Alkalilimnicola ehrlichii MLHE-1: one gene and its partner. The protein of the gene in region 1 interacts with the protein of each later gene in a pairwise test. Links are inferred from orthologs where the notes say so. Each region holds a gene or a part of one and is shown in the gene's direction. Other genes may lie near its edges.

Evidence for each region. Proteins that work in one complex are often made in the same cells at the same time.
Region 2: the proteins of ribD (region 1) and accC interact in binary tests that used the Escherichia coli proteins (3 or more experiments, as listed by UniProt). The link is inferred for Alkalilimnicola ehrlichii MLHE-1 from one-to-one orthologs.

The regions. Positions count from the first base shown.
Region 1 is NC_008340.1:417,705-422,969, forward strand. The notes cover bases 1,640-4,476. They hold ribD (bifunctional diaminohydroxyphosphoribosylaminopyrimidine deaminase/5-amino-6-(5-phosphoribosylamino)uracil reductase RibD), read left to right. Parts: upstream 1,640-2,421; coding sequence 2,422-3,531; downstream 3,532-4,476. Other genes in these bases: glyA (serine hydroxymethyltransferase), read left to right, coding at 1,640-1,946; nrdR (transcriptional regulator NrdR), read left to right, coding at 1,959-2,411; MLG_RS01910 (riboflavin synthase), read left to right, coding at 3,563-4,228; ribBA (bifunctional 3,4-dihydroxy-2-butanone-4-phosphate synthase/GTP cyclohydrolase II), read left to right, coding at 4,229-4,476. Also shown: MLG_RS01890 (hypothetical protein), read right to left, coding at 1-414; more of glyA, read left to right, coding at 687-1,639; more of ribBA, read left to right, coding at 4,477-5,265. UniProt on the Escherichia coli protein: Converts 2,5-diamino-6-(ribosylamino)-4(3h)-pyrimidinone 5'-phosphate into 5-amino-6-(ribosylamino)-2,4(1h,3h)-pyrimidinedione 5'-phosphate.
Region 2 is NC_008340.1:28,147-30,993, forward strand. It holds accC (acetyl-CoA carboxylase biotin carboxylase subunit), read left to right. Parts: upstream 1-675; coding sequence 676-2,019; downstream 2,020-2,847. Other genes in the region: aroQ (type II 3-dehydroquinate dehydratase), read left to right, coding at 1-192; accB (acetyl-CoA carboxylase biotin carboxyl carrier protein), read left to right, coding at 192-656; MLG_RS00145 (YfaZ family outer membrane protein), read left to right, coding at 2,067-2,642; MLG_RS00150 (sulfite exporter TauE/SafE family protein), read right to left, coding at 2,673-2,847. UniProt on the Escherichia coli protein: This protein is a component of the acetyl coenzyme A carboxylase complex; first, biotin carboxylase catalyzes the carboxylation of the carrier protein and then the transcarboxylase transfers the carboxyl group to form malonyl-CoA.

The DNA.
Region 1 (5,265 bases):
CTCCGTGCGGATCCGGTGCAGCTCCTGCTCCGTGTTGGCCCAGGCGGCGCGGCTGGCCTCGTGCACCCGCTCGGGGTCGACGCCGGCCCGGCCCTGCAGGGCCTCCTCCTGATCCAGCAGCTTCTGGGTGAGTTCCTCATGCTGCTCCCGCAGCTGGGTGAGTTCCGCCTTGGTGCGTTTCAGCTCGCCACGCAGATGGGCCAGGCTCTCCTCGGCGCGCCGGCGCTTGGCCACCTCGCTGGCCTGTGAGCGCAGGTGGCGGTTCTCGATACGCTGGCGGCTGGCCTCGAGCTCGGCCCGGTAATAGGCGGCGTCCTCCGCCAGCCGGGCGCGCGCCTCCTGCAGCTCGCGCCGGAGCCGGTTTATCTCCTGCTGATGCGTGGGGTTCGGGTCGCCCGATTTCGCGCTCTGCATATCAGCCTCAGCCTGAAGGGGGCGGCGGACCACACCGGGGGGTCGCCGCCCGGAGCCACAGGCACCCGGCGGCGCAGTCGGCCCATCTCTAGTCCTTTTATACTATCGTGCCTGGCTGCGCCACTCCAGCGGCAGGCCGGAAAGGGCGGGGAGGCGATGCATCGATCCACCGCATCGGTTATCATGGCGGGTCTATCCTGGGCGAGGCCGGAGCCCGTCCGTCCCAAGCCTACCCGACAACCACGTCAGTCTCGTGCAGTGCAGGAGCCTCAATGTTCTCCCGTGATATGACCATCGCCAGCTTTGACCCGGAACTCTCCGAGGCCATGGAGGCCGAGCGCCGTCGGCAGGAGGATCACATCGAGCTGATCGCCTCCGAGAACTACGCCAGCCCCCGGGTGCTCGAGGCCCAGGGCAGCGTACTCACCAACAAGTATGCCGAGGGCTACCCGGGCAAGCGCTATTACGGGGGCTGCGAGCATGTGGACGAGGCCGAGCGCCTGGCCATCGAGCGGGCCAAGCAGCTCTTTGGCGCCGACTACGCCAATGTGCAGCCGCACTCCGGCTCCCAGGCCAACGCGGCCGTCTATCTGGCGCTGCTCCAGCCCGGCGACACCATCCTGGGCATGAGCCTGGACCACGGCGGGCACCTGACCCACGGCGCCAAGGTGAACTTCTCCGGGCGGCTGTTCAACGCCGTGCAGTACGGCGTCTGCCCCGACACCGGCGAGCTGGACTACGCCCAGCTCGAGCGCCTGGCCAAGGAGCACCAGCCGAAGATGATTATCGGCGGCTTCTCCGCCTACTCCCGGGTGGTGGACTGGCAGCGCCTGCGCGACATCGCCGATTCGGTGGGCGCCTACCTGCTGGTGGATATGGCCCACGTGGCGGGCCTGGTCGCCGCCGGTGTCTACCCGAGCCCGGTGCAGATCGCCGATGTCACCACCACCACCACCCACAAGACCCTGCGCGGCCCGCGCGGTGGCCTGATCCTGGCCCGGGCCAACGCCGAGGTGGAGAAAAAGCTCAACTCGCTGGTCTTCCCCGGCACCCAGGGCGGGCCGCTGATGCACGCCATCGCCGGCAAGGCCGTGGCCTTCAAAGAGGCCCTGGAGCCGGAGTTCAAGGCCTATCAGCAGCAGGTGGTCGCAAACGCCCGGGCGATGGCCCAGGGGCTGATCGAGCGCGGCTACAAGGTGGTCTCGGGCGGCACCGACAATCACCTGTTCCTGATCGACCTGGTGGACAAGGGGCTGACCGGCAAGGCCGCCGACGCCGCCCTGGGCAAGGCGCACATCACGGTCAACAAGAACACCGTGCCCAACGATCCGCAGTCGCCCTTTGTCACCTCCGGCCTGCGCATTGGCACCCCGGCGATCACCACCCGCGGCTTCAAGGAAGAGGAGTGCCGCGAGCTGGCTGGTTGGATGGCCGACGTGCTGGATGACATCGAGAACGAGGACGTGATTGCGCGGGTGCGCGAGCAGGTCACCCAGGTCTGCCGCCGCCTGCCGGTCTACCAACAGGGCTGAGGCCTTTACGTGATGCGTTGCCCTTACTGCCAGTTCGAGGACACCCGGGTGATCGACTCCCGCCTGGCCAGTGAGGGCGAGCAGGTGCGCCGCCGCCGCGAGTGCAACCGCTGCGGCGAGCGCTTCACCACCTACGAGACCGCCGAGCTGGCGCTGCCGCGCATCGTCAAGCGGGATGGCACCCGCGAGCCCTGGGACGAGGGCAAGCTGCGCCAGGGCATGCTGCGGGCGCTGGAAAAGCGGCCGGTGGCCACCGAGGCGGTGGAGGCGGCGCTGTTCCGCATCCGTCAGCGCCTGCGCGCCACCGGCGAGCGCGAGGTGTCGGCCTCGCAGCTCGGCGAGTGGGTCATGGAGGAGCTGCGCGAGCTCGACCAGGTGGCCTACGTGCGTTTCGCCTCCGTCTACCGCAGCTTCGAGGACGTGTCCGCCTTCCGGGAGGTCATCGAAGGGCTGGAGAAGCGGTAGCGCGCCCGCCATGTCCGGTTTCTCCCCCGCCGACAACCTCTTCATGGGCCGGGCCCTGCGCCTGGCCCGCCGCCCGCAGCAGCCGCCCCATCCCAACCCCGCCGTCGGCTGCGTGCTGGTGCGCGACGGGCTTATCGTCGGCGAGGGCTGGCATGAGCGGGCGGGCGAGCCCCACGCGGAGGCCATGGCCCTGCACCGGGCCGGCGAGCAGGCCAGCGGCGCCACCGCCTACGTCACCCTGGAGCCGTGCAGCCACCACGGCCGCACCCCGCCCTGCAGCGAGGCCCTGCTGGCGGCCGGCGTGGTCCGGGTGGTGGCGGCCATGACCGACCCCAACCCGCAGGTGGCCGGCCGCGGGCTGCGCCGCTTGCGCGCCGCCGGGCTGGAGGTGGCCACCGGCTTGATGGCCGAGCAGGCGGCGGCGCTGAACCCCGGCTTCACCCAGCGGATGCGCACCGGGCGGCCCTGGCTGCGGCTGAAATCGGCGGCCAGTCTCGACGGGCGGACCGCCATGGCCTCCGGCGAGAGCCGCTGGATCACCTCGCCCCAGGCCCGGGCCGACGTCCACCGCTGGCGGGCGCGCAGCGACGCCATGCTCACCGGCATCGGCACCGTGCTGGCGGACGACCCGCGCCTGGATGTCCGCGATGCCGGCATCGAGGCGCCGCGCCAGCCGCGCCGCTGCGTGCTCGACCGCGACCTGCGGACCCCCGCGGACGCGGTCCTGCTCCGCGGCGAGGGCGCGACCCTGTTCCACGGCCCGGACGTGGCCGCCGGACAGATCCGGCGGCTGACCGACGCCGGCGCCCACTGCGTGGCGCTGCCGCTGGCGGACGGGCGCCTGGACCTGGGCGCGGCCCTGGACTGGCTGGGCGGTCAGGGGTGCAATGAGGTGCTGGTGGAGGCCGGGCCGACCCTGGGCGGGGCCTTGAGCCGCGCCGGTCTGGTGGATGAATGGCTGCTCTACCTGGCGCCCCACCTGATGGGCGACGCGGCGCGGCCGCTGCTGCACTGGCCGGGGCTGGAGACGATGAGCCAGCGCCAGCCCCTCCGGGTGCAGGACTGCCGCTTGGTGGGGCCGGATCTGCGGTTGACGCTGCGGCTGGGGAGCGGGACCTGATAGACTCGCGGGTTGTTGTGGGAGGGGTGTCGTGTTCACCGGGATCGTACAAGCAGTGGGCCGTATCCAGCGCCGGGACCCCCGGGGCGAGGACATGCGGTTGTGGATCGCCGCCGGCGATTTGGACCTGACCGGCGTGCGGCTGGGCGACAGCATCGCCGTCAACGGCGTCTGTCTCACCGCCGTGGAGCTGACGGCCGATGCCTTCGCCGCCGATGTCTCGGTGGAGACCCTGCGGCTCACCAGCCTGGGTGACCTGGGCGAGGGCGATGCGCTCAACCTGGAGCTGGCCCTCACCCTGCAGACCCCGCTGGGCGGCCATCTGGTCAGCGGCCACGTGGACGGCCTGGGCGAGGTGGTCTCGCGCCGCCCCGCCGGGCGCAGCGAGGTCTGGCGCTTCCGCGCCCCCGAGGGGCTGGCCCGCTACATCGCCGCCAAGGGCTCGATCACCGTGGACGGTGTAAGCCTCACGGTGAACGGGGTGGACGGCGCCGAGTTTGAGGTCAACCTGGTGCCCCACACCCTGGAGGTCACCCGTCTGGGGCAATTGCGCCCGGGCAGCCGGGTGAACCTCGAGGTGGATATCATCGCCCGCTACCTGGAGCGCCTGCTGACGGCCGGCGGCACGGGTGGTCAGGGCGTGACCCGAGAATTCCTGGAGGCGCACGGCTTTGGCCGGGTGCCGGGGAGCAAGTGAATGGCGTTCAACAGCATCGACGAGATCATCGAGGACCTGCGCGAAGGGCGCATGGCGGTCATCCTGGACGACGAGGACCGGGAGAACGAGGGCGACCTGGTCATGGCGGCCAGCATGGTCCGGCCCGACGACATCAACTTCATGGCCCGCTACGGCCGCGGTCTCATCTGCCTGACCCTCACCCGCGAGCGCTGCGAGCAGCTCCGGCTGCCGCTCATGGTCCAGGACACCGAGCAGGCCCAGTCCACCAACTTCACCGTCTCCATCGAGGCCGCCACCGGCGTGACCACCGGCATCTCCGCCGCGGACCGGGCGCGCACCGTGCAGGCCGCGGTGGCGCCGCACGCAAAGCCCGAGGACCTGGTCCAACCGGGGCACATCTTCCCGCTCATGGCCCAGCCCGGCGGCGTGCTCACCCGCGCCGGGCACACCGAGGCCGGCTGCGACCTGGCCCGCCTGGCCGGTTTCGAGCCCTCGGCGGTGATCGTCGAGATCCTCAAAGAGGACGGCACCATGGCCCGGCGCGACGACCTGATGGCCTTCGCCCGCGAGCACAACCTGAAGATCGGCACGGTCGCCGACCTGATCGCCTACCGCGTCCGCAACGAGCGCTCGGTGGAACGGGTGGGCGAATGCGACCTGCCCACCGAGCACGGCATCTTCCACCTCTACGCCTACCAGGACAACGTGGACAATGCCCTGCACTTCGCCCTGGTCAAGGGCCGGCCCCAGCCGGACACCCCCACCCTGGTCCGGGTGCACGTCCAGAACACCCTCTCCGACGTCTTCGCCAGCGATGGGCCGCACTGCGGTTGGCCGCTGCGCGCCGCCATGCGCCAGGTGGCCGAGGCCGGGGAGGGCGTGGTGGTGGTGCTGCGCCGGCGCGACGACAGCGACGACATCCTCAAGCGCATGCGCGCCTACCAGGTGCAGGCCAGTCAGGCCGACGAGAGCGAGGAGGCGCGCTCCAGCAGTGATCTGCGCACCTACGGCCTGGGCGCGCAGATCCTCACCGACGTGGGCGTGCGCCGTATGCG
Region 2 (2,847 bases), 390 kb from region 1 along the record:
CTGCTGGGCGTGGGCATCCCCTTTATCGAAATCCACATCTCCAACGTGCACGCCCGAGAGCCCTTCCGGCGCCAGTCCTACCTGGCCGACGTGGCCGTAGGGGTGATCTCCGGCCTCGGGGTGCACGGCTACGAACTGGCGCTGCAGGCCGCCCTGAAGCGGCTGGACGGCAGCCCAAGAGGACAGCACTGATGGATATCCGAAAAGTCAAACGACTCATCGAGCTGCTGGAGGACTCCGGCGTCAACGAGATCGAGATCCACGAGGGCGAGGAGTCGGTACGCATCACCCGCGGCGCCCCGCCGCAGGCGCCGCAGACCTATACGGTGCCCGCGCCGCCCCCGGCCCCGTCGCCGGCGGACGGCCCGGCGGCACCGGCGGGCTCCGCCCCGGCGGAGACCGAGGCGGAAGCGAAAGTCGACGGGCACGAGGTCCGCTCCCCCATGGTGGGCACCTTCTACCGCGCCCCCTCCCCGGGGGCCAAGGCCTTCGTGGAAGAGGGCGACAAGGTCAAGGCCGGCGACACCCTTTGCATCATCGAGGCCATGAAGATGCTCAACCAGATCGAGGCCGACCGCGACGGCGAGGTGGCCAAGGTGCTGGTGGAGAACGGCCAGCCGGTGGAGTTCGATCAGCCGTTGTTCATCATCAGGTAGTCGCCGCCCGGAGCCCTTCATGCTGGAAAAGATCGTCATTGCCAATCGCGGCGAAATCGCCCTGCGGGTCCTGCGTGCCTGCCGTCAGCTCGGCATCCGCACGGTGGCCGTGCACTCGTCGGCCGATCGTGACCTCAAGCACGTGCGTCTGGCCGACGAGTCGGTCTGCATCGGGCCGCCCGCCTCCGCCGAGAGCTACCTGAACATCCCGGCCATCATCAGCGCCGCCGAGGTCACGGACGCCATGGCCATCCACCCGGGCTATGGTTTTCTCTCCGAGAACGCCGACTTTGCCGAGCGGGTGGAGCAGTCCGGTTTCGTGTTCATCGGCCCAAAGGCGGAGACCATCCGTATCATGGGGGACAAGGTGGCCGCCATCCGCGCCATGCTGGCGGCGGACATCCCCTGTGTCCCCGGCTCCGGCGGTCCGCTCACCGATGACGCCGATGCCAACCTGCGCATCGCCCGCGAGATCGGCTATCCGGTGCTGATCAAGGCCGCGGCCGGCGGCGGCGGCCGCGGCATGCGCGTGGTGCGCTCGGAGGCCGGGCTGCTGAATGCCATTTCCCTCACCCAGACCGAGGCCCAGTCCGCGTTCGGCGACAGCACCGTCTATATGGAGAAGTACCTGGACAACCCGCGCCACGTGGAGGTCCAGGTGCTGGCGGACGGTCAGGGCAACGCCATCTACCTGGGCGAGCGCGATTGCTCCATGCAGCGGCGCCATCAGAAGGTGGTCGAAGAGGCGCCCGCACCCGGGATCACCGAGGAGGAGCGCCGCTTCATCGGCGAGCGCTGCGCCGATGCCTGCCGCCAGATCAACTACCGGGGGGCAGGCACCTTCGAGTTCCTCTACCAGGACGGCGAGTTTTTCTTCATCGAGATGAACACCCGTCTGCAGGTGGAGCACCCGGTCACCGAGATGATCACCGGCGTGGACCTGGTCAAGGAGCAGATCCTGGTGGCCAGTGGCCAGCCGCTGCGTTACCGCCAGGAGGACATCGAGATCCGCGGGCACGCGGTGGAGTGCCGGATCAACGCCGAGGATCCGCGCAGCTTCCTGCCCTCCCCGGGGACTATCGACCAGTACCATGCCCCGGGCGGGCCCGGGGTGCGGGTGGATTCGCACATCTACAGCGGGTACAAGGTGCCGCCCTACTACGACTCCATGATCGGCAAGCTGATCACCCATGGCGAGGACCGCGAGAGCGCCATCGCGCGCATGCGCACGGCCCTGTCCGAGGTGGTGATCAGCGGCATCAAGACCAACATCCCCCTGCACCAGGACATCATGGATGACGCCGGCTTCCAGGCCGGGGGCATGAATATCCATTACCTGGAAAAGAAGCTGGGCCTGAGTTGACGCGAGGCTCAGGCCGGTCATCTGGGCCGTCATTGAGAGGAGTAACCATGGTTCGTAAGCTTTTAGTCGCCTGTCTGGCCCTCACCGCCGCCAGCGGTGTCTCGGCCCGGGAGCTGGACATCGGCCTCAGTGATGAGGTGGCGGAGATCAACTTCTCCATGCCGGCCGGTCAGCCCTTCCAGGCCAGCCAGGCCCGTTGGGGACTGGGCTTTCTGTACAACGACAACGATGACTACGTGGCCACCGGCTCGCTGTCGGTCCGCGGTCACGCCCGTGAGGGGTACCGCCCGGTGCAGCTGGGCGCCGGGGTCAAGGCCTACGGCGGCCGGCTGGACCGGCCCAGCAAATCCGTCGGCGCACTGGGTGTGGGCGCCTCGGCCCGGTTCGGTATCCCCACGGACATTCCCCTGGCGCTGATCCTCAGCGGCACGGTTGCACCGAAGATCACCACCTTCGGCGACGCCGATCGGGTCACCGATCTCACCGGGCGGCTGGAGGCACAGATCACCGAGGCGGCCAGCCTGTATGCCGGCTATCGCTACCTGCGTTTCAACATGGAGCGCGGGTTGCGGGATGAGCGCGTGGCCGACGGCTTCCAGGTGGGGGTTAGCCTGCGCTTCTGAGCACGAGCGGCTTTTCTGGCGGCGCCCGCCTCAGCCGCTGAGGAGCAGTGGACGCAGGAGGTTCAGGCCCAGCACGATCAGGAGCAGCGCGAAGGCGCGCTGCAGGATGTGTTGGGGTAACCGGTGCGCGAGCCGGGCGCCGAGCGGTGCGGTGAACAGGCTCATAGCGATGATCCCCAGGAAGGCGGGCCAATAGACATAGCCG